Cellulophaga algicola DSM 14237: one gene and its partner. The protein of the gene in region 2 interacts with the protein of the main gene of each other region in a pairwise test. Links are inferred from orthologs where the notes say so. Each region holds a gene or a part of one and is shown on either strand. Other genes may lie near its edges.

Region 1 (16,253 bases), 790 kb from region 2 along the record:
AGTTACTAAAAGAATATCAACCAGAGTATGCTGAAAAAGATGTTTATTTCTTAAAAGAAGTATTACTTTGGGGACTCGTAGCTTATAAGAAGTTGAATAAGAATCGTTTTGAAGAAGGCTATCAATTTAAAGATATGTATAGCAGTTTTTTTACTGATTTGTAACAGTGTTATAGTAGTTAAAATGAAAAAAACCTTCCATTGCTGGAAGGTTTTTCAACTTTCAAAAACATAACAATCTGTCTCCCATTTAGTTTACCTGATACGCAGGTAGGTTAAAAATAAAAGAACTTCCTTCTTTGGGTTTACTCAATACAGTAATGGTCGTATCGTGTAAGTCCATGATTTTTTTAACTATAGCTAAGCCTAAGCCGTATCCTTGTTTCTTAGTGCTTTTGTCTACTTGTTTATAGCGGTCAAAAATATACGGCAATTCGCTTACTGCAATTCCTGTTCCTGTATCACTAATATTAATTTCAATATTTTTTCCTTTTTTGAGTAAGGAAAGGGTCACTGTACCATTATCCTCAGTATATTTTAAAGCATTTTCAATAAGGTTTTGTAAAGCTCTCTCGACTAAACTTACATCAGCAAAAACTAGACAATTGTCTTCGGGGTTGTTAAGTTTAAGGCTTATGTTCTTTTTATCGGCCAATACTTTAAATTTCGCAATTAAATCATGCGAAAGTTCTGTTATAGAAAAAGGTTCTTTTATCGGGCTAACCTGCTCAGCTTCTAATTTTGAATATTCAAATAATTGATTGATAAGCTTTGAAAGCTTGTCTATATTATCATGGGTAATTTGTAGGTATTCTTTTTTATCATTTTCAGATAAAGTTTCATTCTTCATTTGCAATGTTTCAACATACCCTTTAAGAATAGCTAAAGGGGTTCGTAAATCATGAGATACATTGGCAATTAATTCTCTTCTGAGTAGATCTACCGATTTCATTTTATCCATATTGTCTACTATAGTATCTGCCATTTCATTAAAGGAATTAGCTAAAATTGCAATATCAGACGCATCAGGATTTTCTATGCGAGCATCTAAATCTCCTTCTTGGAAACTTCTAACGGTTTTTGTGATTAAAAGCAAATTTTTGGTCAAAAACCATATGCTTAATAAGGCTATCAGTGCAGCAAAAAACATGGTTAGTGCTATGGCTCCTAGGCCAAGTTTCATAAAATATTGTCCAAAAAGATTATCACTTACGACTTGAAAATCTTTTCCTGCTAAAATTATATAGATAAACCCTTCTCTACCGTCAATATTAAAAGGTGCTACAGAAAAAATATTTTGTTCTCCGTGGTTTCTAGGATCATCGCCTAAAACATATTTTTCTCCTTTTGTAGTTATAAAATAATTAATAGGAGCTAAGGAAACAGATTGCATAGGAGCGTTGCCGCTATGGTCCAGTACCACCGAATAAAGTACAGTTCCAGATTTATCTAACAAGTAAACCTCGATGCTATGGTTAACAGCCATCATATCATGCATTAAATCACCAAAGAGGGCTTTGTTAACACTACCGTCTTCTAAAAAGGGAGATTCCTTCTGGAATTTTTCGTTGATGACATGATTTGCTGTATTGGCATTTATGCGTTGGGTAGTTTCTTCATTATATTTATTCGCTAAATATGCGGTAATAATAATATAAGAAGCACCCATTAAAACAATAATTAGGACAAAAGCTAACCAGAGTTTTTTTATTAATTTAGGAGTAAGCGTTTTTTCTTTTTTTTTCATGCAAGTATATCTTCATTGAACTTGTAACCAACTCCCCAGGTTGTAAGAATAAAAATGGGGTTTGCCATATCAGATTCAATTTTTGCTCTTAATCTATTTATATGAGAGTTTACAGTATGTTCGTACCCTTCAAAATTGTACCCCCAGATCATGTTTAATAAATCTGTTCTGGTATAATTTCTGCCAGGATTAGAAGCCATTAAAACTAAGAGTTCAAATTCTTTTGGGGAAAGCTCAATTTTTTTATCGTTTAAGATAACTTTTCGTTTATCTATATCTATACTAAGCCCTTCTGCCAAAATAGAGGAAGTATCCTTTTGAGGAATAGGTTTTATGTCTGTTCTGCGTAAAACAGCTTTAACTCTGGCTAACAGTTCTCGAATGCTAAATGGTTTTGTGATGTAATCGTCTGCTCCAATTTCTAAGCCTAATACACGATCTATTTCTTCAGATTTGGCAGTAAGCATTATAATGGGTGTATTTTTTTGACTTCTTATTTTTTTGCAAATTTCAATACCATCCATAGTTGGTAATGTTAGATCTAGCAGAATTAAATCATATGAATTTTCTAAAGCCATAGCTAAGCCAACTTTTCCATCCATAGCCTTTGCTGTAGTGTAAATTAAATCTGTTAGATGTATTTCTAACAATTTAATTATTTCTGGATCGTCTTCTATGATTAATATTTGCTTCATAACTATTTCAGGTGCTAAACAAGTTAAAATGTATCACAGAACTATCACAACACATTAAAAGTTGTTAATCGTGATGCGCTTTAATGATTATGTACCAAATAGCCGAATTGTTTTGTAAATCCTTACAAAAAACATTAAATTTCTGTTTATTTTTTAAGCTTTGAAGAGTGAAATAAGAAGTTAATGTTAATCAAAATCACGAGAATTTCTATCTAATTCTTCAAACTTAAAAGAGCCAATAAATATTTTTCTATAGGAAAAAGTTAGCAGCGTAATGGCTAATAAAAACAGGTCTAAAGTTGTGATTATAAGTCCTATAGGTAAAAAGGTTTCAGGCATTTCCAAATGATCAAAATTAGTAATAGTACTTAGCCGGTAGATTGATTCAAAAAATCTGAAAACATACACTGAAAATATAAAATATAAGACGTATTCTACATTTCTTAATTCTGGATCTGCATTTTTTTTGCTAATTAATTTTACAAGAATTAAGTATAGATATGTAAAATGTACCAGGGATAATATAGGGAAGATATAGTTGTCAAACTTTAAAAAGTAGAACTTGTTCGTATACAATCCATAAAAGCTGAATACATTGAGTATTAGCAACAATATTGTGGAAAATAACACAAGTACCCTTGGGGGAAAAAGGCGTATTATAAAGCGCATAAGTAGGTTTGTTTGGTCATGGGGGACCCTTTAATTTAAAACGACTCTTGATTTTATTTATTTGAAACTAATCGTTGAACTGCAGCTAATGTTGAGAAGCCCTATAAACCTGTTGTAAAAATATCCTTGAACTACCAATTTATCAGTTTTAGTAAATTATAGTTTTTTTAAAAATTTAGTTTTGCCGGTTTTCCTATTATTATATTTGAGGAACTAAATAACTTGAAAATGAAAAATATAATAATAACCTTAGTTTTTTTGCAGCTTGCTATGTCACTGCATTCTCAAAGCAAAGTAGAGGACGTAAAAAACTTTACGCTAACAAATGGAATGAAGGTTGTGGTTTTAGAAGATCATAGCATTCCAAATGCTAATATGTATATTTTCTGGAAAGTAGGTTCTAGAAATGAATACCCTGGTATAACAGGGCTTTCTCATTTCTTTGAGCATATGATGTTCAATGGCTCAAAAAAATATGGTCCAAAAATGTTTGATAGAATAATGGAAGCCTCTGGGGGGAGTAATAACGCTTATACATCGGAAGATGTTACTGTTTATACAGATTGGTTCCCATCTAGCGCTATGGAGACAATTTTTGATTTGGAAGCAGATCGTATTGCAGATTTAGCTTTAGATCCTAAAATGGTAGAAAGTGAGCGCGGAGTAGTATTGAGTGAAAGAAGTACAGGTCTAGAAAATTCCAATTTTAGAAACATAAGTGAAGAAGTTAAAGCGTCTGCTTTTTCCGCGCATCCATACCGTTGGTCTGTAATCGGCTATGAATCCGATATAAAAAACTGGACCATTGAAGATTTGCAAGCCTATTTTGATACCTATTATGCGCCTAATAACGCGGTGGTAGTTATTTCTGGTGATGTAACCTTAGAAAAGGTTGAAAAGATGGCAAAGCAATATTTAGAGCCAATTAAAGCACAACCAGAACCAAGAAAAGTACATACTGTAGAACCTGTACAACGTGGAGAAAAACGTGTAATGGTTCGTAAGGAAGTAAGTACTCCTAATGTTCTTATTGCGTATCATGTGCCTGAAACGCAGCATGAGGATCATTATGCTTTAGATGTCTTAAGTTCTATATTGAGCAAGGGTAAGAGCAGTAAGTTGTATAGTAAATTGGTTAATGAAACTCAAATGGCAACAAGCGTATTTGCATATATGCCGGAGAGTTTTGATCCTAATCTATTTTATTTTTACGGAATAGCAAATCAAGAGGTGTCAGCAGATGCTTTAGAAAAAGGTATTTTAAATGTTTTAGAAGATGTTATTGCAAATGGTGTTTCTGAACAAGAACTACAAAAGGTAAAGAATCAGAAATTAATGGAGTTTTATGAAACGCTAGAAACTATTGATGGCAAAAGTAATACGTTAGGGAGTTACGAAGTTTATTTTGGGGATTATAAAAAAATGTATGAAGCTCCTGCTGCTTACGAAAAGGTAAGTGTGGAAGATATTAAAAGAGTGGCAAAAAAATATTTTGTAAAAAGCAATAGAACAGTAGGTGTATTGCAAAATAACGAACCAGTTACTAATGGAGCTTCTAAATAAAGCAACACTTTTTTCACTTAAGAAATTACGTATTATGAAACATACTTTTAAAACATTCCTTTTTACAGCTTTTGCCTTTTTTTTACTAACGTCTATTGTGGCTCAGGAGAAGTTTACGCTTCCGGAGTATACTAAGGTTCAATTAAAAAATGGCCTAACAGTGTATTTGATGGAACAACACGAGGTGCCTTTAATTCAATTGACAGGTGTTTTCCCTGGGGGAGCTATTTTCGATAAGAAAACTAAAAGCGGACTTGCGAATAGTACAGCCACAGCATTAACTCTTGGGAGTAAAAACTATACTAAAGCTCAAATTGAAGAAAAAGTAGAATTTTTGGGAGCAAGTATTAGTACAAGGGCTTCCTTGGAATATGCTTACATATCTTCTTCTTTTATGAAGAAAGATCAAAAAGAAATACTAGCAATAGTTAAAGACGTTTTATTGAATCCTGTTTTTCCAAAAGACGAGTTAGATAAAATGATGAGTAGAAGGTTGGTTGAAATGGACCAAAAAAAGGAAAGTCCGAGAGCTGTTTTGGGTGATTATTACAATAAATTTGTTTTTGGAGACCATCCTTATGGGAATCCTGAAGAAGGTATTAAAGCTACTTTAGAGACAATCACCAAAGAAGATATTAGTGCTTTTTACAAGGAAATGTATGATCCTAAAACATCGGCAATTGCTGTAGTCGGAGATTTTGATACAAAAACCATGAAAAGAGACATAGAATCACTTTTTGGTAAATGGAACTCTGAGAATTCTCCGGCTGTGAATTTATCAGAAATTCCTAAAAATAATGAATCACGCGTTTTAGTGGTAAATAAAGAAAATGCAACGGAAACTACATTTTATATTGGCGGACCAGGAGTTGCAAGAAATAATCCCGATTATGTAGGCTTAGAAGTTATAAACACTATTCTTGGAGGTAGATTTACTTCTTGGTTAAATGATGAGCTACGCGTAAATTCTGGACTTACCTATGGTGCTAGAAGTACTTTTTCTCATTATAAATTGGGAGGTTCCTTTATTATTAGCACGTTTACAGCTAATGAAACCACGGAGCAAACCATAGACTTAGCTTTAAAAACATACAAAAAGCTACACGAGAAAGGTTTAGATAAAGAAACTTTGTTATCCGCTAAAAACTATGTAAAAGGCCAGTTTCCTCCAAATTATGAGACCAATAGCGCTTTAGCGGGCTTACTAACGGATATGTTTACATATAATTTTGATGAAGCTTATATCAACACCTTTAGTGATCAAGTAGATGCTTTAACTGTTGAGAAAGCAGAGAAGTTAATTGAAAATTATTTTCCGAAAGACAACTTGCAATTTGTCTTGATAGGAAAAGCATCCGAAATAGCAGAAATGGCTAAAAAGTATGGAGTTGTAAAACAGGTTGAAATTACTGCAGACGGTTATTAGTTTAATGTAGTTTTTCATAAAAAAAATCCCATTAGTTTAAACTGATGGGATTTTTGGTGAAGTAACATTACGGTGGTTTTTTTTAATACCTTATAGGTTGATATGAGCTAAATTAGTCCACTATAAATCTAAACAGATAAAAGAAGTCTACATTATGTTTTAGATAAATAGTACTTTTACTTTAGATTTAATTTTACATGCAAAGAATACGTTATTATTACCTTGTTAAGCTTCAATTTTTAGGTTTTAGATATAGTGGTTGGCAGAAACAGCCAGGGCAAAAAACGATAGAAGCAATGTTGGTGAAAACACTTAAATTTATTTTGCCTGATCAGAAGTTTAAAATTTTAGGGGCTGGGAGAACGGATGCTAAAGTGTCTGCTTTAGATGCGGCTTTTGAGTTGTATTTAGACGATACTCCAATAGAGGTACTTGAAGATTTTTTAGCATTGTTTAATAAAAATCTACCTCCAGATATACGCATTTTAAGTATGACGGAGGTTGATGAATCTTTTAACATTATTCAAAATAGTAAAGAAAAAGAATATATTTACTTGTTTTCATTTGGTGAAAAAAGTCACCCATTTTGCGCGCCTTATCTGGTTACTTTTTTAGATAATTTAGATCTTGATAAAATGAAAACTGTGGCCAAGTATTTTGAGGGAACACACAATTTTAAATCATATACGGCTAGAATTCAAGAGAATACAAAGGTTATTAGAACAGTTAATTCATGTGGGATAATTGAAAATAAAATTCTTGAAGCTAATTTTTTTCCCGAAAAAAGCTATGCTTTTCATGTAAAAGGAGAAGGTTTTATGCGGTATCAGATTAGAATGATGATGGGAGTTTTGGTACAAGTAGGAAAAGGAGAGCTATCAGAAGAAGAGGTATTAAATTCTTTAAAAGAAGAGAATAACATGCAATTACCTTTTGTAGCTCCGGGTTCTGGCTTAATTTTGAATCAAGTAGATTTTCATAAATTAGATTAAATAGCTAATTTTATTTTAAAATTCATTTATGGCCATAAAAAAACCAAAGTTTAAATTGAGAACTAAAAAGCCTTCAAAGCTTCATAAAACGATGGGGAAAGCTCCGGGTACAGTAACTTATACTGGACAAAGAGAAGGAGGGCAGTCTCTATTGTCTGTGATTAATTATGATGAGAATACATTTAATATTCAAGAAGAAATAGGATTAAATGAAATCGATTTCCATCAAAAGTCACCATTTACCTCTTGGATTGATGTTGTAGGGCTTAGTGATGAGTTATTTATAGATCAATTAGGAAAGTTGTTCCAAATAAATCCACTGGTTTTAGAAGATATAGCTAATACCCAACAGCGACCAAAAATAGATGAATATGAAAATTATATTTTTGGCGTATTTAAAATGTTATATCTAAATGAAAATCAAGAAATAGTTAGTGAGCATTTAGCGCTTATTTTAATGGAATCTTCTGTAATTGTTTTTCAAGAATTGAAAGATGATGTGTTTGACGGGCTACGAGAACGGATTAAAACAAAATCTGGAAGAATACGGACTCGTGGATCAGATTACTTATTCTTTGCCTTATTAGATGCTGTAGTAGATAATTACTTTGTAATCCTAGAACATGTTAATCATAGAATTGAAGTTTTAGAGGACGAAGTATATGACAATCCTACTAATGATGTTGTACATAGAATACAAGAACTAAAGAAAGACGTGCTTAAGGTAAGGAGGCAGATAGCACCTGTTAAAGAGTTAGTAGGTAGGCTGTTGGATTCAGAAAGTTCATTGATTACAAAAGATACTAAGTTGTTTTTAAGAGATGTACAAGATCATTGTATTGAAATTAATGAAAGCCTTCAGATTTATAGAGAAATGTCTATGAGTTTAATGGAGATGTATATGAGTAACATGAGTAATAAAATGAATGAAGTCATGAAAGTATTAACAATCATGGCCTCAATATTTATTCCGCTTACATTTATTGCTGGCGTTTATGGTATGAATTTCGATAACATGCCAGAACTACATTATAAACATGGTTACCCAATAGTTTGGGGTATAATGGTTGCTATGTTTCTTGGTATGTTAATCTATTTTAAGCGTAAAAAATGGTTATAATTTGTTATTAATCAAACAAACCAGAAGATAAATAACGATCGCCTCTATCACAGATAATACTTACAATTACACCACTTTCTAAGGTATTAGCTAATCGTATGGCTGCGGCAGCGGCTCCGCCACTACTCATTCCTGCAAAAATACCTTCTTCTTTAGCTAGCCTTAATGTCATTTGCGTAGCTTCTTCTTGACTCACTTCTAAAACAGAATCAACTTTTGAAGCATCGAAAATTTTAGGTAAATATTCCTGTGGCCATTTTCTAATGCCTGGAATGCTAGAATTGTCAGTAGGCTGCACACCTACAATTTGAATCTCTTTATTTTGTTCCTTTAAATAAGTAGAAGTACCCATTATAGTTCCAGTGGTACCCATTGATGAAACAAAATGAGTTACTTTATGATGGGTATCTTCCCATATTTCTGGACCAGTAGATTTATAATGTGCTTTCCAATTATCATCGTTTCCAAATTGATTTAGCATCACAAAGCCATCATTTTTTACTTTATCTTCAGCATAATCTCTTGCACCTTCAATACCAACACTCGATGATGTTAACGTTACTGTTGCTCCGTATGCTCTCATCGTTTGCACACGTTCTAGCGTAGCATTTTCAGGCATTACTAATTCAATACTTAATCCATAAATATTGGCAATCATAGCAAGGGCAATACCAGTATTACCACTAGTAGCTTCAATTAGCTTTGTGCTTGTAGAAATGTCTCCACGATCAAGAGCACTTTTAATCATATTTAATGCAGCTCTGTCTTTAACACTTCCGCCAGGGTTTTGCCCTTCTAATTTAAAATATAACTTTACGTTAGGATTAGTGTTTACTACACGTGATTCTACGAGTGGTGTATTTCCTATTAAATCAATGATACTATGAGACATTTGGAGCTGTTTTTATTTTAATTTCTGAACTATGATACACGGTGGAGTTTGGCGGTACAGATGAAGTAATAAAAGCATTTCCGCCAATGATACTATTAGCACCAATTACAGTTTTCCCTCCTAATATAGTAGCATTTGCATAGATAGTAACGTTATTTTCTATCGTTGGATGTCTTTTTGTTTTACGTAAACTTTTAGCAACATATAAACCACCTAATGTTACACCTTGATAGATTCTAACATCATTCATAATAATAGCAGCTTCTCCAATAACCACTCCAGTTCCATGATCTATAAAGAAGGATTTACCTATTTGTGCACCGGGATTAATATCTACACCAGTTTGTCTGTGTGCATATTCAGTCATTAATCTTGGTACTAAAGGAAAGCCTTCTACATATAATTCATGTGCTAATCTATATATAGCAATAGCATAAAAACCAGGGTACGCCATATAAACTTCTTCAATAGATGAAGAAGCCGGGTCGCAGTTAACAAATGCCTGTGCATCTAGATTAAGTTTTTCTAGAACTTCAGGTAGTTTTACCACATAACTCTCCCAGACCTTTTTACAGGGCTTATCAATCTCCCAGCAGCCCAATTCCACAAGTTCGTCAAAAAGACGTTCTAATACTATTAGGTTTTCTGCTACAGGAGTATCTATATCAAAAAGCGTATAGAATAGTTTGTCTGTAAACAGTTGTACCTTCTCTTTTAACTTAAACCTTAGGTTAGGTTGTGTTTTATGCTGATTTATCTTGCTGATAATCGACTCTGAATCCATAATACTAAAATGAATATCAAAATTAACCAATATTTTAAAAGACGCTTGCTTAATTTGGTTAACTTTCTTGTTAAATTCGTTATAAAAATAAGTCGGATGGCAAACGAAATACTAACAAATGAAGTCTTAAAATTTCTAAAAAAACTAGAAAAAAACAACAATAGAGAATGGTTTGATGAAAATAAAACTGTTTTTAAAGCATATGAAAAAGAGGTTAAAGAATTGTATGGTAGTATTTTAGATGGACTTAGGAGTACTGATGAAATAGAAAAGTTAAAGATGTTTAGAATTTACCGCGATGTTCGCTTTTCTAAAGATAAAACACCTTATAAAATACATTTTGCAGGATCATTTTCTAGAACAGGTGCAAAATTACGCGGTGGGTACTACATTCGTATAAAACCAGGAGATAGTTTTATTGCCGCAGGATTTTGGGATCCAAATAAAGAAGATTTATTTAGAATTAGAAAGGAATTAGAACTTGATGCAGCAGAGTTTAGAGCTGTAATAGGGGAGTCTTCATTTAAAAAAATCTGGGGAGATATAACAGGTGATGAATTAAAAACAGCGCCAAAAGGTTTTGATAAAGCGCATAGTAATATAGACTTAATACGTAAGAAACAATTTATTTTTGTTCGTAAATTTTCAGATAAAGAGATTTTATCGCCAGACTTTATTAAGAATGTTACCAATTCATTTATTGCTATTCGCCCGTATTTTGATTTAATGAGTGATATTCTTACGACAGACTTAAACGGAACGTCTCTTTTAGATTAAAGCTTCTTTTTCAAAATACTGTATCTGACTTTTTAACCGTTCTACAACCATGTTCATCATTCTTTTGTTTAAAGCGGAAGAATTTTGAATATAATCATGATATTCCTCAACGGTAAATTGACCTATGATCATCCCTTTAAGGGAATTGCGAAATTTTATGTCTTTTTGAACCGCATTTTCAATATAAATAGCTCTCTTTTCAAGAGAAAGAGAGTAATAGGTGTTCTTGTGTTTAGCTATATAATTTTTAAAAACATCAAGTAATAAAGGGTTTTGGAGTTTTAGTACAGGCCGTAATGTTTTATTTTGAAAATATTCCTCAACACTCATGTCGTCGGAAATTCTTGCTGTAGCAATCTCGGGTCTAATCTTTGTGACACTGTGTGATCTTTCGTTCATCAGTATTTTTTTTTAAAGATAGGAATTAGAATACTTGTATGTATTTATCAAACATTTACTTTTTAACGGTTTTATGAACAATTAGTGTTTATGTGAATAAGGATTTAAGTATTATCTAGTATGAAAATTATTAATTTGTATAAAATTATCTAACCAGAATTCAGGATTCGGAAAATAACAAAACTTTGCGATTTAAGATTATTCTACCCTAGAATACTTTATTAATTTTGCAATCAAAAAGATATAATTATGAGGTTTCATACAAGAAAATGGGTTAAACCAGAAGACTTAAATGCGAATAACACATTGTTTGGAGGAAAGCTTTTAGCTTGGATAGACGAGGAATGTGCATTATATAGTATCATTCAGTTAGAGAATAAGAAAGTAGTAACTAAGTACATGTCAGAAATCAATTTTATGAGTACTGCAGAGAAAGGTGATATTATCGAGATAGGGATAGAAGTAGTGAAGTTCGGAAAATCTTCCTTGACTCTAAATTGTGAGGTACGTAATAAAATGACGCATGAAACTATTGTAACAGTAGACAATATAATTATGGTTAATTTAGGAGAAGACGGTAAGTCGTTATCTCATAATAAAACAAAAATAGAATATGTAAAAGATAGATTAGCAGCACAAGAGTAAATAGCTGATTGTTAGTTGTTTATTGTGTTTTCTTTAATTTATAGTTTACTTATAAAGTTTAGAGCTTTATAGTTTTTTCCGTAGTACTTGGGTTTTGTTTATTGTAATAGTACTTAAATTACCACAGCTTAAGTGTTTAAAAATCAGATTTTTACTATAGTAGGTCTGATTTTTTTTATGCTCAAAAACCAATTTGATCTCGTTTATTGGTGTTCTTTTAAGGATAAACTACGTCTCTTTTTTTATTCATACCTCATCTTTATTGGTTTTTACAACAGTATTGGTTTGCTAGATAACATTTACTTGTGTAACCTGCACTATTTCAGCAATTTTATACTATAAAGAATGTATAGCTGATACCTGCAAGCTCACAACCAAGCATATATCTACGCTAAAAATTTTAATAGTAACCTAAACTTAATTATTTTGAAATCTAACGAATTACTTTCGTATATATCGGACTTAGAGTCAAAACTAAGTAGTTTTTCATTTGAAGAACTCACTTCAGATGAGGCTGTTAGATTAAAAAATTCTTTCGAATCTTTTAAAGAAAAAATTGAAGCTAAAACGGAGCAAACAGTCACTTCAGAAACGCCAAGAAAAGTTAGATCTTTAAATAAAACCTTTAAAAAGACGAATAAAACTGCTCCAACATCAAATGATGAACAACTTATAGCTAGAGTTAGTCATGAAATTAGAACTCCGCTTAATGGAATTATTGGTTTTACAGAATTATTGTCAGAGAGTACTTTAACAGAAGGGCAGACCACACATGTGCAAGCAATTAAAGGAGCTTCTAATACATTGTTAAATCTCATCAATGAACTTTTAGACTATTCTAAATTAACATCAGGAACAGCCTATTTTGAGTCTGTGGACTTCAATTTTAATAACATCGTAAATGATGTTTGTTATTTATGTCAAACGCTTATTGTGAACCCTAAAGTTGCATTTAATGTTTCTTTTTCAGACGGCATACCAAAAAACTTAATTGGAGATCCTTCAAAATTATCTCAAGTACTTTTAAACCTTATAGGTAATGCTATAAAATTTGTAGAAGCAGGCAGCATTGATTTAGTTATTGACGTGGTGAAGAAAAATAAAGATAATGTGGAACTTAGCTTTTCAGTAATAGATACAGGTATTGGTATTGCAGAAGATAAATTGACCTCTATTTTTGATTATTACAATCAAGCATCAGAAGATACGCAAAAGCATTACGGAGGAACCGGATTAGGGTTGAGCATTGTAAGGCATATTGTAGAATCTTTAAACGGTCATATTTCGGTTAAAAGTGAGTTAGGCGTAGGAACAACTTTTAATTTTATGCTTCCATATCAAATAGGACAAGCTAAAGATCTTGTTTCTAATGTATTAGTAGATGAAGAAATTCTCAAACAAGAAAAGCAGGTAAAAAAACTCAATATTCTTGTTTTTGAAGATAATACGATGAATCAAAAACTAATTCAGAACCGCCTTAACAATTGGGGTTGTTCTAATTTTATTACTGATGATTTAAATGAGGGTATTGCAATTTTAGAACACTATAAGATAGATATTATTTTAATGGATCTGCGTATGCCGGTAACGAGTGGTTATGTGGTTGCAAATGTTATACGCGAACATAAAAATGAGCGAATTAAAAGTTTGCCAATAATAGCACTAACAGCAGATTTTTCTATTAAAGACAAAAATTTATGTGCCATAAATGGCATTAATGATTATTTATTAAAGCCTTTTGAAGCAAGGGGTTTATTACAAAAAATTATAACAAATACGAATAAGTTAAACAGAATTGAACAGATGAAATCCCCCCAAGTAATTTCAAAAATCAATTTTACAGAACCTAGTAATGTCAATCTATTTGGCGTTATAGAAGATTGTTTAGGTGATGTAGAAATGTTAGAAGAATTAGTGCAATTATTTAAACAAAATATTGTTGAATTTATAGGCAAAACAAAATTAGATCTAAAACATTCCAATATTAAAGGAGTACAATTTAATACGCATAAAATAAAAGCGGGATTAAAAATTATGAAAACAGATGGGCTCTTGCGTATTGTGGAGCAAATGCATAAAGTGTGTATAGAAGACCAAGATTTTAAATATTTAAACTTTCTATTTGATTGTTTTGTAAAAGAATATCCACTCCTTGAAAAGGAAATAGATACCATTATTATCAGCTATAAAAATAGTAATTAATATGGGTGCTATAAAATTGCTTTTGGCAGATGATGACCAACTTCTAGCTTCTCTTTTAAACTTTCGTTTAAAAAAGGCAGGTTATGAGGTCCAAGTGTGTACAGATGGTAAAAGTGTAAAAAAGTATCTAGAATCAGAAAGGCCAGATATAATAGTATCAGATATTATGATGCCCTATTTCTCTGGTTTGGAAATTACAGATTACGTACGAAACGAATTGAAATTAGATGTGCCAATTATCATTCTATCTTCTGCAGGAAATGAAGAAAATGTGTTGAGTGCATTTAAATTGGGTGCTAATGATTTTTTAGCAAAACCTGTAAGTCCAGCCGAATTGCTCTTAAGGCTTAAAAAAGAGCTCGCAAGAATTTAATTAAAAAAACATTTGAAGTTCCCCCAACTTAAAATAGTTCATTTAATAAGTACCCCGAAGATCCATACGGATATTTTGTGGGATTTATCTGCTTTGTTTGTAATTCTTGCAGGTGTATATTTTATTGCTATCTTTTTTTTTAGAAATAAGTTTTTAAAAAAATCAGCGGATACTAACAGGCGTAAAAATATACTAGCTCCATTGGTGAGCGAGTTTTTATTTTATCAAGAACAAGAGGGATCTAAGGATGAAAAGAAAAGTTATATTCAGAAAAAAGTAGCAATAAGAGAGCTTATTAAAGATCCTGAAAATGAAAAGGTTTTAACAGAGATACTGCTAGATCTTAAAAAAGATGTTTCAGGTGATACCAGAAAACAGTTATTTAAATTATATAAAGATTTAAACTTAGAAATTCGTGCCTTTGAAAAGCTTAAAAGTTGGAAATGGCAAAAAATTTCCCAAGCTATGTTTGAGTTAACACAAATGCAAGTAGCAGAATCTTATAGCTTTATTAGTGGTTTTATAAATGATAAAAGATCGGTAATCCGTAAGCAGGCAGAAATTTCTTCAGTAACACTAGATAGCAAAGGTATTTCCTATTTCCTTGATACTACCGTGTATCAAATATCAGAATGGCAACAGTTAAAAATTTTAGAAGTACTTTCTAATTATGAAGATTTTAAACCACCACGTTTTTACAAATGGCTTACCTCTAAAAATAAGCATGTTGTTTTATTTTCATTAAGACTTATAAAACATTATGATCAAGATGATTCAAGAGGCTCTATAATAGCTTTGATTCGTCATAGAAATAGTAATATAAAGTTAGAAGCTATTCACTGTATAAAGCAATTTTATATGGAAGAAGCAAAACCAACCTTAAAGGCTGCTTTTTGGCATAATAAGACAAATATTAAGCTAGCAATTTTAGATACCTTGGCCGAATTTGGTGATAAAGAAGAGATTTTGTTTTTGCTAGATGTAGCGAATAAAGAAACTAATTTCACGGTAAAAAGTAAAGCCTTAAGTGCTATAAACGCTATTCAACCAGAATATATAATCCCTACAGAAGATATAGAATTATTTGATGAGGACGCGGAAGAACCACCATTAAATTTTAATACAACTACACGAATTACAGCGGATAATGAAAATCTGGCAGAACAGTTACAAGAGTCGCAAGAGATTTCTGAGGGTACATTGCCACAAGTAGATATTATAGATAGGATGTATGCCGCTATGGTAGAATTTGTGCCTAAAGAAGCTCCGCTAAATGAGCAATTGGTAGATGAAGATTTTTCAGAGTCGGCGGTAGAGCAGCTTCTCCAAGAGGAAGCTACCCTTATTAATCTTCAAGATCTTCCGTTTGAGGAAGAAATAAATACGACAATAGAGCATCCAGTAACAGAATTCACAAGTAATGAAGATGAGGCAATTTCTGTTATTTCGGAGGAAGATAATTTTGAGGTTTGTAATGCTACAAAGGAATTATCGGCAAGCTATCAAAGTATTTTTAAATCCTTGTTCGAGAAATCAGATGATGAATGTAAACTATTGCTGTTAGATGAGATGATTACATTGGCCGATGAAAAAGATATTGAGTTTTTAAATAGTTTACAAAATTATCCTAACAATGAAGTCAAATCTAAAGTTACATTTATAAAAGCTGCAGTCAATGAAAGGCTAATGTTGGCACAAGCGGAGCTTGAAATAGAACATTTAGTTAAAAAAGTACCTAATGAGGTTTTAAAGAATTCTTCTTTACCGCTTAATGGCAATGTAGAAATCAAGGGAGATAAAAATGAATTAAAACTATCTAGTAATCTAGGTGTAGTAGATGGTTTAAAATCTTTAGAATATTGTTTTTTAGTAGAAGAGAAAGATTTCAAAGAATCAAAGAACTTAGGTCTTTTCGATTTAAATTTTGAAGTCGATTTAACCTCAGAAGAACTTCGGGATAACGTTGCCGT
Region 2 (16,377 bases):
AGAGAAGTTAGTGTAACAAAAAATCCACGTTCTACGACGGTTACGAGAAGTACTACATATAGAAGTCCTTCTAACAACAAAAGTAATACGCAAAGAACAACTACCTCTACTAAAAATAATGGAGTGTCTTCAAGAAGTTCATCTTCTTCAAGAGCAGCAAAAAGTACTCCTACAAGACAAAATAGTGTGAGTACGAGAAGTACTTCTTCTAGAAAAGTGAGTAGTACACCTTCTAGAAGTTCAAAATCAACTAGTACTTCTAGTAGAAGTAGTAGATCAAGAAATTAAAAATAGTTTTTAGGTTGGTTAGTTGTTAACCCCGTAGTGAATTAATTCACTGCGGGGTTTATTTATTTTTTAAAGAATTTATGGAGTACTCCCGATACGTCTTCTGATAATTTAAAACGGTATAAAACCCAAGTATAAAATACTATCATGAGTATACTTTTTATACTGATACTGAGTATGGGATGAAAAGGAATTGTTATAAAATAAAAAGCAACTCCTAATAAAACCAATACAAGTAGTACTTTAAGCATTGCATTAGAAAAAGGAAGAATTCCAAAACGAACCTTTACAAATACTATCTTTAAAGTATTATATATAAAAATTGCAGAGAATGATGCTATTGCCGCTCCTATTAATTCATATTCGGGAATAAGCCACATATTAAATAGTATGGTTATTATAGCTAAAAAAACACCTAGAATTAATAGCATCTTATAATAATCAGAATTGTATAAGATGGCATTATTATTTCCTAAAATAGCATCATATACTTTCGCCAATCCTATTAATAAAACAACAAAAAAACCTTTGCTGTAATCATCCGATAAAAGCAAATAAAGATCTCCTAGGTTTACTATAATTAACAAATAAAGTAAACCCGAAATAATAAATAATGTTAACGCACTTCTATGATACAGGTTCTTTAAACTAGCCGTATCATTTTTAGTCAAAATTTCTGCAGTTAAAGGGTATACTATTTGATGCATTGCCCTGGAAGGCACTGAAATTACCGTTGCTATAAAAATAGCTACACTATAATAGGCTACATTTTCAATTTTGATAAATTGATTGATCATTACCTTATCTACCTCTAGCAACACTACAGCTGCGGAGCCTCCTAAAATGATTAAGGCACTATATTGAATTATGGTTTTGGTATTCGCTGGAAACTTGAAACTTAAGACTGGCATTTGTAATGAATAAGCATAGAATTTCATAATGAGCATTCTCAAAATATAAAGAATTACTAAGCTTATTAAAAAAGTATCCACAGAAATCCAATTAAAATAAACCATTATGAGGAGTATGGTAACTCCTATTCGTGTAAATACCTCTTTCAAAAAATTACCGAAAATAGATTTCATATGCACTTTGGCCAAAGCATAAAAGATCTCAAAATAAGCCATTGACATCCCTATGATAAAGATGTACCAAACATAGCCTTTCACTATAGGGTTTTCTTTTGCCAAAAAATTACCAATAGCATCATAAGCTACATAGGAAATTAGAGCAACCGGTAGTATTAAAAATAACGGTAATACCAACATTAAGGTTAAAAACCCATTTTTATGAGTACTATCTTTAAAGCCACTGAAGTATTTCACTAAGGTATTAGGTACCCCAAAAGCTAATAGAGGCATTAGTACTGCTGAAGCAGAGAGAATAACACCAACTAGCCCGTAATATTCATCTGTTAAAAAACGAGTATATAAAAATAACGTATTAACAGCACCTACAGCAAAGCCTAGATAGGTTATTATTGTATTGTTAAGTGACTGTTTAAGTACGATTCCCATTAGATTAGTTCTGCTAATTTTCGGGTAAGTTCCCTCCTACTATACTTATTTATATTTGTTGCTGCTATATTTAAAGATGAAGTTTTATACGCCTCAAACCATTCTAAAAGTAATTTTTTTAGCTTAACATCTTCCGTATAATCGAATGTTTTCCCTGCTTTAGTATCCTCTAAAATAGCTGAAACATCCCAGTTTTTAGGCCCAATGGCTAAGATAGGCCTCTTTGCTGCTAGGTATTCAAAAAGTTTTCCCGGAATAATCCCTTGGGTTTCTTTTGAATTTATTTCCGTCAATAACAGAATTTGAGATTTTTTTTGCGCCTGTAAAGCGGTATTATGAGAAACATAACCCACCAAATCCACATATGGTTTTAAATGGTGAGCGTATATACTTTCTAAGACATCTTCACTAACAACCCCTATTAATTTAAGTTTAAAAACTTTTTTAAAATCAGCATTTGATACTAGCAACTCAGAAAGAATACGCCATAAATTTTCTGGATTTCTTCCAGACAATAAAGATCCTATATGTACCATAGTAAAGGCAGCATCTAACTTAATTTCTTGAATTTGCTGATCATCAAAACCATTGGTGATTACCGAGATTGGTTGCGATGTAAGCGCTTCAAATTCTCTTTTCGTAGTTGGACTTGTGACAACTATTGTATCCGCAATATTCAAAACACGTTTTTCTAAAAATTTATGTTTCTTCTTTGCTGCTCTAGTTAATTTCAATTTTTTATGGTACCCTATAGAGGTCCATGGATCTCTGAAATCTGCCAACCAAGTAATTCCTAATCTTTCTTTTAAGGCCAAACCAATAAGATGTATACTATGCGGAGGTCCTGTGGTAATAATTGTTTCAATGTTTTCTTCTTGAAGTACTTTAGTAATGGACTTCACAGAAGGTTTTATCCAATATTTACGTGCATCAGGAATAAATAAATTCCCTCTAATCCAGAGTAAAATTTTTTCTAAAAAAGATTGATTTTTAGTTTGAATAATTCCCGAACTTATACGCTTTGTTTTTTTACTAGATAAAAAACTAGCCAATTGATAGGGCTCAAAAATAGATTGCTTTATTATTTTGATTCCTTCTGGAATTTCTTTCAAAAAAGCGGCGTCTGTTATTGGGTAATTGGGGTTTTTAGGTATAAATAATACGGGTTCAATATTAAAATCTCTAAGGTACTTCACAAATTTCAACCACCGTTGTACGCCTGGCCCTCCTGCAGGTGGCCAGTAATACGTGATAATTAAAACTTTCTTCATTATTCTTTTTCTTTTTTACGAGGTCTTGAAAAAGTAAAACCTATAGCCGCTAGTACTAGTAAAGCTAGTAACCCCGAACTTAAGACCACAATTGTAGAGCCTTTTTTAATTACTTCAGGCTCAAACTTAAATACAATATTGTGTTTACCCGCAGGTATAACTAATCCTCTTAAAGCATAATCTACACACATATGCGGTTTTATCTGTCCGTCAATATAAGCATTCCAACCTTTTTCATAATACATTTCTGAAAAGACCGCAAAACCTTTATTTGCATTATCAGAAATATAAGAGATTTTATTGGGTTGATATGACTTTAATGTTAGTATAGCCAAGGAATCTTTTTTATACTGGAACTCCGTAATCTCAGGATAGTTCTCGTTATTGATAACGGCGTTATTCTTGGTATCTAAATCTTTTAGTGCTAAAATTTCTTCTGAGCTTGTGCTCACTTTCTCTAAGGTAGAAATAAACCACGCATTACCATTAGCATCAGGATTTTGAGCAGGGAAACTTCCATTTTCATCTTGTTGAATGATATACTTAACATTAAGCATATTCAACACGTTTAAATTAACTTTATAAATATAAAAATCAAATAAATCTTGAATTTTTGCAGGCTTAGCAGCATGGTACCCACCAATAGATTGATGGTAGTATGACGTGCTTGCCCCATTCAAACCTTCTGCTGGGTTGTACACTCTAAACACCCCATCATCTTGCTTTATTAATTGATCTACTTCTGTTTTTGGAAACGGCGTAGTCATTGCACGTTGACGTACAAAATCATCATCGTTAACATAACGCTTAGCTACACCCACTAAATCAAAAAGAATCAGAAGGCCTAAAACAAGTACAAAGACATTTTTATTTATTTTCTCTTTAATAAAAAACCAAAGTAAAGTAGCCGCTAGAAAGACAAACAACAGAGAACGTAGCGTATCATTGGTATATACTGCTTCTCTATCTAAACGAATCATGGTCATTAATTCATTCCCATAATTTTTTTCTAAATACGGATCACTAGCACCTTCAAAATGGAATAGACTTTTGGTTAACAGGAGTAATATCCCTACACCAATACTAATAAAAAAACTGATTTTAAGGGCATTGAGTTTTTTAGATTTTTCAACTTTAGCGTCCATTAATGCGTTTAGTGCTAGTATTGCCAGGATTGGCACACACAATTCAAGAATAACTTGGATAGATGAAACAGCCCTAAACTTATCGTATAATGGAAAATAATCTATCATAAAATCTGTAAGGAAACTAAAATTCTTTCCCCAAGAAAGTAATAAAGACATAATAACCCCACCTAATAGCCACCACTTACTATTCGTTTTTACTAAAAATAAGCCTAAGAAAAATAAGAAGAAAAGTATCGCGCCAATATAAGCTGGCGCTGAAGTTCCTGGCTGATCTCCCCAATATAATGGCATTCCTTTACTAAACTCTAAGGCTTGTGAAGGAGAGATATTTCGTTCTATTAAAAAATCATACGCATTAGAATCTTCTCCTAAATCTTCTGAATTTGAACCTCCAAAAAGCCTAGGAACAAATAGATTTAAAGATTCGGTAATACCATAACTGTATTGTGTAATATATTCTTTCCCTAGGCCTCCTGTATCTTCTTTTGGAGAACCATCAGGATTAATCGTTAAACTACTTTTACCTCGTGTACTCCAATCAGCATACTCCTTAGTAGCCATTAAACTAGTTGCATTAGTAGCAATACCCAACAAAACGGCTATTAATAAAACACCTACCGATGTAAATAAATGTTTCAATTCTTTCTTTCGGATAGCAGCTATTAAATAAACAATGCCTAGTATTAAAACTAAAAGCATAAAATAATAGGTCATTTGATAGTGATTCGCATTTATTTCAAGTGCCATAGCAATAGCTGTTAAAATAAATCCCCAAACATATTGTTTTCGAAAAACTAAAATAATACCTCCTAAAAGCATTGGTAAATAAGCAATAGCATGTGCTTTTGCATTGTGCCCTACACCCAAAATTATAATCAAATATGTAGAAAAACCAAAAGCCAGAGCGCCTAAAACAGCTAGCCTGTAATCTACTTTCAAACAACAAAGTAAGATATAAAAACCTAATAGATATAGAAATAAATAATCTGCAGGACGTGGTAAAAAGCGCAATGCTAAATCTACCTTTTTCACAAAATTATAGGGATAATGTGCTCCTAGTTGATAGGTTGGCATTCCGCCAAACGCACTGTTGGTCCAATAAGGTTCTTCCCCGGTTTGCGCTTTAAAATCAGTTTGCTCTTTAGCCATCCCCGTATACTGGGCAATATCTGACTGAAAAATAACTTTACCTTGTAAAACTGGTGTGAAAAAAGCTATTGCTGCGAAAATAAAAATGGCAATAGCAAAAAAATGAATTAAAAAAGCCCTAAGATTACTTTTCATTTATAATTCTGTTTTCTAAAAAATAGATAGCTAAAACCAAAGACTTAAAATCCTCGAGCTTCTCTTCTATATTTTGATTGGTGGTTAAAAAAAGGAAAATTAATCAATTTCTTCAAAATCTATATATTCTCCAACTTTTTTTGAAGAATTAGATTTTTTAATCGTGTTGTCGTCTATAATCACATCACCTTGTTTGGTGTTATTTTGCGGTGACTGTTGCGTGTTAAAACCCTCAAACTTTTCTCTGAAATGTTGTTCCGCTTTTTTACCCGCATAACCCAATATTTTAGGCGCAAATAATTTTATTAATATTTTAAATAAATAATATACTAATAGTATGATTAATATCGTTTTTAAGAAAGCCATATTGTTCAAATAATTAATATCAAAAATACAATTATCAATCCGCATTATGGCGATGAAAATCTTAAAATATTAATAAAACCGTTGCATACAGTACGTCACAGAACTATATATCATGAAATATTTTCTACTAATAACTATTTTTCTTTACTCCATAATAGCATCATCACAATACACAGATGTGATTAATTCTAACCGTCCTGGACAATCTGTTAGCGCTTATGCCGTTGGCAAAAATGTAATTCAGGCTGAGTTTGGTATTGGTTACGAACAACAAGACCATGTGTTATTAAGTTCTGATTCTAATATTTTAAGTACAGAACTAGCCCTTCGCTATGGTCTTTTATTTGAAAAATTAGAGCTTATTTATGAGGGTACTTATCAAAAAGAAGAGATTACCTATTCTAATTCTTCTCCTGATCAATCCATAACAGATTTTTCTAGAAACAGATTGGGATTAAAATATTTGATCTATGATCCGTTCAAAAACCCAGAACGCAATAAGCCAAATTTAATGAGCTGGAAAGCGAACCATAAATTTCAATGGCGCAATTTACTTCCTGCAGTATCTCTTTATGCAGGGGCTACGTTTAATTTAGGGGATAACCCCTATTATATTGGCGATGGTACTGTTACACCACGTGTAATGCTTGCTACGCAAAGTAAAATTTCTCCAAGAGTTGTTTTTATATCTAACATTGCATACGATAGAATTGGTTCTGAATTTCCTGAATGGAGTTATATTGTATCTCTTACTCATGCTTTTAGAAACCCTAAATGGAGTATTTTCTTAGAACAACAAGGAATTAAGAGCGATCGCTATGCAGATGCTTTATACAGAACAGGTATTGCTCATTTATTCTCTAAAAATTTACAAGCAGACATTACTTTCGGAGGAAGCTTTAAAGACACTCCTACCCGTATGTTTGGCACCCTTGGGCTTTCCTATCGCTTAGACAAACACCAAGATAAGATTATACCAATTGACGAGCAAAAAGGAGGCGAAAATGGACAGATTGGCAAAAAAGACATGAAAAAGAAAGCCAAAGAGTCTAAAAAAGAAGGTGGTGCAGAAGATGTAGATTTGGGGCCAACAAAAAAACAATTTAAAAAACTTAAGAAAGCAGAAAAGAAAAAGAAAAAAGGAGAGAATGGCGCTATTGATTTCTAGTTACCTCTTTTTTTTAAAATTGAAAATTATAAAACATTAACTTCCTTTCTTGCTTTAAGATGTTGATAAATAGTGCTAATATTGATACTTCTAAAAAGCACAGATGATTACAGTTTCAGAAGTAAAGTTAAAAGCAGATATTAAAAAGTTTGTAAAATTTCCTTTTACCCTATATAAAGATTCTCCATATTGGGTTCCTCCCATCATTGCCGATGAAATGGACTCCTTTGACAAAGACAAAAACCCTGCCTTTAAAGACGCGGACGCTACTTTATTTCTTGCCTATAGGGGCAATGAAATAGTAGGCCGCATAGTCGCAATTGTTAATTGGATTGAGATTAAACAGCAGAAAGTTTCTAAAATGCGTTTTGGCTGGTTTGATTTTATTGATGATCTTGAAGTTTCCAAAGCCTTAATTGAAAAGGTAAAAGAAATTGGAAAGAAGAACAACCTTGAGTACATGGAAGGTCCCGTTGGCTTTTCGAACTTAGATAAAGTAGGTGTACTTACGGAAGGTTTTGAAGAAATTGGAACTATGATTACCTGGTACAACCACGCCTATTATGTAAACCACTACGAAAACTTAGGTTTCGCAAAAGAAAAGGAATACATGGAAAACAGATTTCCATTTGCTAATGCTGATCCTAAATTTTATGCGAAAGCAAATGAATTAATTAAAAAACGATACAATTTACGCCCTATAAATTTCACAAAAACAAAGGATGTAATGCCTATGGCTGATAAAATGTTCGATTTATTTAATGAATCCTACGCCTCACTATCCTCTTTTGTGCCCATTACAGAAATACAAAAAGCCTATTTTAAGAAAAAATACATTAGCTTTATTAATCCTGAATATATAAAATTTGTAGTAGATAAGGATGATAAACTTGTTGCGTTTAGCATTGTAATGCCTTCATTTTCGGAAGCACTACAAAAATCTAAAGGAAAATTATTTCCAACAGGTATTTTTCATTTACTAAAAGCAAAAAAACAAAGTAAAGAGGTCATCTTTTATTTAATAGGTGTGCATCCTGACTACCAAAACAAAGGTGTTACTGCTATTATATTTAATGAATATTATGAAACTTTTACTGCTAGAGGTATTCTAAGCTGTGTACGAACACCTGAGTTAGAAGAAAATATTGCCATAAAACAATTATGGAAAAATTTTGATCCTGAAATTTATAAACGCAGAAGAACGTACCGAAAAAATTTATAAGCTTTTGGTTATAGAATAAAAAAAATCCCGAGATGTAATTAAATTACACTCGGGATTTTTATATGTTATAGTAGTCCTTCTTACTCACCCATAGCGGCAGCTACGGCAGCAGAAAGTCTTTTGTAAGTTCCGTTCTCTAAACGCTCTCTAATTGCAGAGAAAGCCTCTAAAGTAACTGCAACATCCTCTAAAGTATGGGTCGCTGTAGGAATCATACGAAGTAATATTAATCCTTTTGGAATTACTGGATACACAACGATAGAACAAAAGATACCATGATTCTCACGTAAATCTTTTACTAAAGCCATTGCCTCAGGAATACTTCCGTTTAAATATACAGGAGTTACACAACTTGTTGTTGTTCCAATATCAAAACCACGTTCTTTAAGTCCGCCTTGCAATGCATTTACGTTTTCCCATAACTTATTTTTAAGTTGTGGCATCGTACGTAACATATCTAAACGTTTTAATGCTCCTTTCACGTAAATCATAGGTAATGACTTCGCAAACATTTGAGAACGCAAGTTGTATTTTAAATAATCTATAATTCCTTTATCAGCAGCTAAAAATGCACCGATACCGGCCATAGATTTTGCGAAAGTTGCAAAATAAACATCAATTCCGTCTTGAACACCTTGCTCCTCACCTGCTCCAGCACCAGTTTTACCTAAGGTACCAAAACCATGTGCGTCATCTACAAGTAGTCTAAAATTGTATTTTTCTTTTAAAGCGACAATCTCTTTTAACCTACCTTGTTCACCACGCATACCAAAAACACCTTCAGTAATCACAAGGATACCGCCACCTGTTTGGTCTGCCATTTTAACGGCACGTTCAAGATTTTTCTCTAAGCTCTCAATATCATTATGCTTAAAAGTGAAACGCTTACCCATATGTAAACGAACACCATCTATTATACAAGCATGAGAATCTACATCGTAAACAATAATATCATCTTTACCAACCAACGCGTCTATAGCAGACATGATACCTTGGTATCCGAAGTTTAAAAGATAAGCGGTTTCCTTGCTAACGAAAGTAGCTAGTTCTTGCTCTAATTGTTCATGAAAATCGGTATGACCACTCATCATACGCGCACCCATAGGGTATGCAGCTCCATATTCTGCTGCTGTTTCTCCGTCAACTTTTTTAATTTCCGGTAAATTAGCAAGACCTAAATAATCGTTAATGCTCCACGTTAGAACTTCCTTTCCTCGGAATTTCATACGATTAGAGATAGGTCCTTCAAGTTTTGGGAATACAAAATAACCTTCAGCTTGCGATGCCCATTTCCCTAATGGTCCTTTATTCTCGATTATTCTTTCAAATAAATCTCTCATTCTAAATTAAATTGAATTTACCGCAAAAGTAAAGATTTTTAGTATGTTTTCATAAAATATAGATACAAAAAAAAGCAATGATTCAAATGAACCATTGCTTTAAATTAATATTATTAAATTATCTTATTTTATATACTGTACTTCTGGTATCTTATCTGTAGATATTGCATTTGAAAAACCTTGATCAGCCATCCATTTATCACTATATACTTTACTCATATAACGAGAGCCATGATCAGGAAAAATAACCACTACATTACTATTTTCATCAAACTCACCTTCAGCATCTAATTGTTTAATGGCCTGTAAAGCTGCACCACTGGTATACCCAACAAACATACCTTCTTTTCTAGATATTTCACGTGCAGAATGTGCACTCTCTTCATCAGTTACTTTTATAAACTTATCAATTACATCAAAGTCAATAGAATCTGGAATTAAATTTTTACCTAAACCTTCAATTCGGTATGGGTAAATTTCTTTACTATCAAATTCTCTTGTCTCGTGGTATTTCTTTAAAACAGAACCATAAGCATCCACAGCTATAATTTTAACATTAGGATTCTGTTCTTTTAAATAGGCTGCTGTTCCAGAGATTGTTCCTCCAGTACCACTACATGCTACTAAATGCGTAATCTGCCCGTTTGTTTGCTTCCAAATTTCTGGACCGGTAGACCTGTAATGCGCTTCCGTATTTAATTTGTTGAAATACTGATTAATGTAAATACTATCTTTAGTTTCTTCGTGTAAACGTTTCGCTACCTGATAATAAGATCTAGGATCTTCAGGAGCTACATGTGCAGGACAAACATAAACCTCAGCCCCCATAGAGCGTAACATGTCTATTTTATCTAGTGAAGATTTTGAACTAACCGCTAAGATACATTTATAGCCTTTTATAATACTAACCATTGCAATACTAAAACCCGTATTACCAGAGGTTGTTTCAATGATTGTACTACCAGGCTTAAGTAAACCTTTATGTTCTGCTTCTTCTATAATGAAGTTAGCAATTCTATCTTTTGAGGAGTGGCCTGGGTTAAAAGCTTCTACTTTAGCGTAAAAATTACCAGTAAATGATTCTGCTACTCTATTTAATTTAACTAAAGGTGTGTTACCTATTAGTTCCAAAACGTTATTATGAGCGTTTATCTTATTTTCCATTTGTTGGATCTAAGTTATACAACTATTGTCAGGTTGTTTTTTATGATATATACATAACAATAAGCTACAAATTTATTGAATTTTTTTCATTAATCGATTTTCTTTTCCAAATCAATTAAAAAAGCGTATTCTTTAGCAACTTCTTTTAAGGCTTCAAACCGTCCAGATGCACCTCCATGACCCGCATCCATATTAATATCAAAAAGTAATACATTAGTATCTTTTTTCATATCTCTTAATTTAGCTACCCATTTTGCTGGTTCCCAATATTGCACTTGAGAATCGTGCAACCCCGTAGTGATCAGCATATTTGGATATTTTATTTCTTGTACATTATCATAAGGAGAATAGGATTTCATATAGTCATAATATTCCTTTTCATTTGGATTACCCCATTCATCATACTCCCCTGTCGTTAAAGGTATGGTATCATCTAACATTGTAGTTACAACATCTACAAAAGGTACTGCAGCAATAACGCCATGATACAAATTTGGTTCCATATTAACGATTCCTCCCATAAGTAAGCCACCTGCAGAACCGCCTTCTGCGTATAAATGTTCTGGACTGGTGTATTGGTTTGCTATTAAGAACTTAGAACAATCTATAAAATCTGTAAATGAATTTTGTTTTTTTAAAAGTTTACCCTCATCATACCATTGCCTTCCTAAATATTCGCTTCCACGAACATGCGCTATCACATAAATAAAGCCACGGTCTAATAAACTTAATCTAACCGTAGAGAAATTTGGATCTAAGGTATACCCATAAGAACCATAGCCATATTGTAGTAAAGGACTAGAGCCATCTAGCTTAGTGTCTTTATGATAAACAACAGACATTGGTATTTTTACACCGTCTCTTGCTGTTGCCCAAATTCTTTCTGAGGTGTAATTTTCTTTTTGAAATTTACCTCCTAATACTTCTTGTTCTTTTTTAACATCCTTTTCTTTAGTCTTCATGTTAAAATCGATAACAGAACTTGGCGTGGTAAGTGAATTATACCCATACCGAAGTATTTCTGTATCAAAATCTGGATTAGTACTTACATACGCAGTATAGGTTTCATCATTAAAGGGTAAAAAATAACTCTCTTCAGAATCCCAACGAACAATCTTTATTTTAGCTAATCCGTTTTCTCGTTCAGAAATTACATAAAATTCTTTAAATATTTCAATATCTTCTAAAAGCACATCACTCCTGTGTGCAATAAAATCTTCCCAATTTTCTGAGCTGGTCTTAGTATCCGACGTTTTCATTAATTTGAAATTCGTTGCGTCATCTTTATTCGTCAGAATATAAAAATCATCTTTATAATGTGCTAATGAATATTCAACTCCCCGTTCTCTTTTAGAAAAAATAGTAAAATCACTATTCGGAGCGTCAGATTTTATATACCTATATTCTGAAGTAAGCGTACTTGTTGATCCAATAATAATATATTTTTTTGATTTTGTTTTATAGACAAAACAGTCGTAAGTTTCATCTTCTTCATGGTAAACCATTACATCATCGACAGTTGGTGTACCTAAAACATGCTTATAAATTTTATCAGAGCGTAAGGTTATCGGATCTTTCTTAGAATAGAAAAACGTTTTATTGTCATTTGCCCAAACCGCCCCTCCTGTAGTTTTTTCAATGACATCATCATAGATTTCTCCTGTATTTAAGTTTTTAATCTTTAAAGTGTATTCTCTTCTAGACACATCATCAACTCCAAAAACTGCTAATTCATTATTAGGACTAACCGCAATACCACCCAATTTAAAATAGTCTAAACCTTCTGCCATAACATTGCAATCAAACAATTCTATCGCTTCCGCATTGTTAGTATCTGTCTTTCTAGAATAAATAGGATATTCTTTTCCTATTTCATAACGGGTTGAATACCAATATCCATTTTGCTTGTAAGGTACAGAAGAATCATCTTCTTTTATTCTAGATTTCATTTCGTCAAACAAAGAATTCTGAAAAGAAACCGTATGCGCCATCATTTTTTCATAGTAGGCTTTTTCTTCATTTAAATAATCAATAACCTCCTTATCTTCTCTATCATTTAACCAATAATAATTATCAATTCGTGTATCTCCGTGAATCTCTAATGATTTCGGCATCTTTTTTGCAACAGGTACGGTATTTTGAGACATAATTTTTTTATCACTTTTACAAGAAGCAGCAAAACTAATACTTAAAAGAAAAATAAACGCTTTTTTTAGGGTACATCTCATCGTATGGAAAAATTTAACACCACAATTTATTACTTTTGAAGATTAAATACTAATACAACGACTATGTTTGGAGATATGATGGGCATGATGGGTAAGCTAAAAGAAACCCAAGAAAAAATTAAAGTGGCCAAAGAAAGAATGCATACTATACTAGTAGATGAAAAATCTTCTGATGGAAAACTTAAGGTTACCTTAAATGCGAATAGGGTTATTAAAGAAATTTCTATTGATGACGAATTATTAGCCGACAAGGAACAACTGGAAGATTACCTTATACTAGTACTAAATAAAGCTATTGAAAAAGCTACCAATGTAAATGAAGCAGAACTTTCTGCCGTTGCGAAAGACGGAATGCCCAATATTCCTGGAATGGATTCGTTATTTAAATAATTAAACATAAACCAATGAAGAAGTTACTGATTGCGCTTTTATTCCCTGTACTACTTTGTGCTCAAGGGGATTTAAAAGAGAAAAAAACAAATTGGCTTACAGATTACAAAACGGCTGTTAAAAAAGCAGAAAAAGAAGATAAAAATATACTTGTCTTTTTTACAGGTAGTGATTGGTGCCCACCATGTATCGCCTTGAAGAAAGACTTTTTTGAAACTCCTTCTTTTGATGAATATGCTAAAGAATATATTTTATTATATGTAGATATCCCTAGAAATAGAGATTTATTGAGTGCAGATCAATTAGCCCAAAATAAAGAATTAGCCTCTAAATATAACAAAAGAGGAAGTGTTCCTATGCTAAAGGTTATTAATGAAAACGGAAAGGAATTAGGCGCTATGTCAGGATATAGCATGAATGGTGAAATACAGTACCACACTAAATTTTTAGATAAATACTATAAATAAAGTAGGTATTCAATAACTAAAAAACCTGTAAAAGCCGCATTTTAGAAATCTAAAATGCGGCTTTTACCATTTATATAGGTTCTATTAGATTACTTATAAGTGCTCCTTTGTACTTACAAGTAAAACCTACTAGCCCTAAAAAACTAATACTTCTCTTCTTTATTCGCATAAAACTTAAATAGTAATCATTAAATTACCATTAGCTATAGGACTAATACACCTAAATACTAGAGCTTAAAAGAATTACATTGCTCCACTTACCTTAAAACTATCAAAGAAAACTAAGGGAGAGGCCCATTATTTTAATCACTAACAGTACTCGTTTAATTTCTAAAGGTCAGCGCAAACATATAGCTACTAAAAAAGCCCCCTGAGAACAGAGGGCTTTTAGTAACTTACTTATTAGTATGAGTAAAAACTTAGTTATTGATTAATCTAAACTGAGTTCTTCTGTTTGCAGCGTGCTCTCTTGCAGTACAAGAAACACCATCTTTACATCTATTTAATAATTTAGTTTCGCCGTATCCATTAGCAACTAAAAGACTTGAATTAACTCCTTTAGAGATAAGGTAATCTGCAACAGCTTTTGCTCTTCTTTCAGAAAGATCTTGATTAGAAGAAGAAGCTCCTTGAGAATCTGTATGAGAAGCTAATTCAACTTTAACTCCAGGATTTTGAGCTAATACAGGCATTAATCTGTTATCTATAATACTTTTAGCTTCAGAAGTTAAAGTAGCGCTTCCAGAATTCCAGTTTATTGGTAAAGCTTGGTATTCTACTAAAGAACATTCAACTTCTTTCCAGCTTGTTAAACCACCTTTTTCCTTTAAAACTTCTTTAGAAACAGTTTTTGTTACTGCAGGAATAGTTTCTTCTACGGTATAAGCATCTTTATCAATAATTGTTTTCGTAATGTTTTTATATTCCGCAGGAATAATTTCTTCAATTACTTTTGCTTGCTCTAAAAGAACTCTTTTAGTATAGCTAGCATCTTTTGATCCTATTGGTGTTTTACTAACACTGGCAGGTGTAGACAATACTGTAGTAGATACCGTAGTAAATTCTGCAGGATATCCTTTGTAACACCAATATCTACAATCATCAGGATTACCAGAAGAACAATCAGGAGCAGCAGCACCAAGTTCCCATTGTGCGTAAGCTGGCTTAATTTCAATTGTTTCAGATCCTGTTGTAAAAGATGCAGGAGAAATACTTAAGGTATTACCACCTTGCTTAGAAGTATAACTGATTGTTTCTGTACCCCATTTTTCAGGAACAACCGTTAATTTTTTTCCAGAGGATTTAATCTCTACGTTTTCTGTTACAGTTTTAAAAGTTGCTGGAACAGTTTTTAAAACTGAATAAGCAGGCTTTAATGTAATTGTCACCGTTTCATTTACGTAAACATCTGGTGTTGTACAACGTACATAACATTTACCTGGTTCTGGATTAGAAGGTAAATCTTGTGCCATCGAAAAAGATGCAGTAAAAACTGACAATAAAAATAAAATTTTTCTCATTTTAAAATGTGTTTTGTTATGTTAATATTTAGTACTGCAAATATATTCTCTTTGAATCAAAATCTATTTGTTAAAGAAAACTAAAAGGAATTTATCGTCAAAATACACATTTTATCGCCAAAACGCACTACTAAACATAAATTACTGTATTTTCCTACAAAATAAAGCTTAGTATTTTACTGTTTTTTTCGTATTTTGAGGAAAAAAGGATAGGATATGATTAAATATTTCACCGATAAATCTGGTAATCACGCGTTTAAATTGGAAAGTACTAATGGGAATACGCTACTAGAAAGTATTCCCTACACTAACAAGAATGATTTAGAGCAGGTTGCAGCAACCTTAAATATATTAGTTACCAAACCATTGTTATTTGAACGAAAGACAAACTATAAAGGCGAGTTTTTATTTATGCTAAAGGATGACCAAGGCAAAGTTGTAGGAAATTCTATATTATACACCTCAGAGGCCGGAATGGAAAATGGTATTAAGAACCTTAGAAACATCGTAGCCCCTAATACCACTTCAAAACCGTAAACTATATTTTTTTTAAGATGGATAAAAATGCCACATGCATTTCATCTGTATAATCTAAATGGGTTACGATTCTTAATTTACCTTGGCCCATACCTATTATAAATACATTATTTGCTGCCAATTTTTCTAAGAAATTTTCTGTACTTACTAGTGTTTCGTTAATTTCAAATATAATAATATTGGTTTCAATAGGTTCTACCTTCTTGATAAATAGTAGTTGCCGCAATACCTTCCCGATTTCTTGGGCTTTATTATGATCTTCAGCCAATCTATCTACATGATGCTCTAAAGCATACGATGCAGCCGCTGCCAAATATCCAGCCTGACGCATACCTCCTCCCAAAATCTTACGAACCCGGATTGCTTTTTGCATTATTTCTTTGTTTCCTACTAATACAGAACCTACAGGACAACCAAGCCCTTTACTGAAGCAAACACTTATGGTGTCAAAGAGCTCACCGTATTGT

The links.
Region 1: the proteins of CELAL_RS17175 (region 2) and epsC interact in binary tests that used the Escherichia coli proteins (3 or more experiments, as listed by UniProt). The link is inferred for Cellulophaga algicola DSM 14237 from one-to-one orthologs.

What each region holds. Positions count from the first base shown.
Region 1 is NC_014934.1:4,716,367-4,732,619, reverse strand. What follows is about bases 7,991-10,750. They hold epsC (serine O-acetyltransferase EpsC), read right to left. Parts: upstream 9,888-10,750; coding sequence 9,093-9,887; downstream 7,991-9,092. Other genes in these bases: CELAL_RS20490 (hypothetical protein), read right to left, coding at 10,656-10,750; CELAL_RS20495 (DUF2461 domain-containing protein), read left to right, coding at 9,984-10,664; cysM (cysteine synthase CysM), read right to left, coding at 8,219-9,103; corA (magnesium/cobalt transporter CorA), read left to right, coding at 7,991-8,211. Outside these bases: CELAL_RS20545 (MoxR family ATPase), read left to right, coding at 1-164; CELAL_RS20540 (sensor histidine kinase), read right to left, coding at 250-1,746; CELAL_RS20535 (response regulator transcription factor), read right to left, coding at 1,743-2,441; CELAL_RS22450 (hypothetical protein), read right to left, coding at 2,628-2,780; CELAL_RS20525 (M16 family metallopeptidase), read left to right, coding at 3,339-4,673; CELAL_RS20520 (M16 family metallopeptidase), read left to right, coding at 4,708-6,099; tRNA pseudouridine(38-40) synthase TruA, read left to right, coding at 6,297-7,091; more of corA, read left to right, coding at 7,120-7,990; more of CELAL_RS20490, read right to left, coding at 10,751-11,063; CELAL_RS20485 (acyl-CoA thioesterase), read left to right, coding at 11,313-11,708; CELAL_RS20480 (ATP-binding protein), read left to right, coding at 12,135-13,910; CELAL_RS20475 (response regulator), read left to right, coding at 13,912-14,283; CELAL_RS20470 (HEAT repeat domain-containing protein), read left to right, coding at 14,296-16,253.
Region 2 is NC_014934.1:3,926,079-3,942,455, reverse strand. What follows is about bases 8,749-11,632. They hold CELAL_RS17175 (PLP-dependent cysteine synthase family protein), read right to left. Parts: upstream 10,769-11,632; coding sequence 9,728-10,768; downstream 8,749-9,727. Other genes in these bases: CELAL_RS17170 (S9 family peptidase), read right to left, coding at 10,858-11,632; CELAL_RS17180 (aminotransferase class I/II-fold pyridoxal phosphate-dependent enzyme), read right to left, coding at 8,749-9,604. In the rest of the region: CELAL_RS17215 (hypothetical protein), read left to right, coding at 1-288; CELAL_RS17210 (lipopolysaccharide biosynthesis protein), read right to left, coding at 351-1,805; CELAL_RS17205 (glycosyltransferase family 4 protein), read right to left, coding at 1,805-3,076; CELAL_RS17200 (YfhO family protein), read right to left, coding at 3,076-5,508; CELAL_RS17195 (DUF4834 family protein), read right to left, coding at 5,608-5,874; CELAL_RS17190 (transporter), read left to right, coding at 5,987-7,042; CELAL_RS17185 (hypothetical protein), read left to right, coding at 7,146-8,264; more of CELAL_RS17180, read right to left, coding at 8,345-8,748; more of CELAL_RS17170, read right to left, coding at 11,633-12,996; CELAL_RS17165 (YbaB/EbfC family nucleoid-associated protein), read left to right, coding at 13,060-13,386; CELAL_RS17160 (thioredoxin family protein), read left to right, coding at 13,401-13,853; CELAL_RS17155 (OmpA family protein), read right to left, coding at 14,273-15,373; CELAL_RS17150 (YegP family protein), read left to right, coding at 15,590-15,910; CELAL_RS17145 (threonine aldolase family protein), read right to left, coding at 15,912-16,377.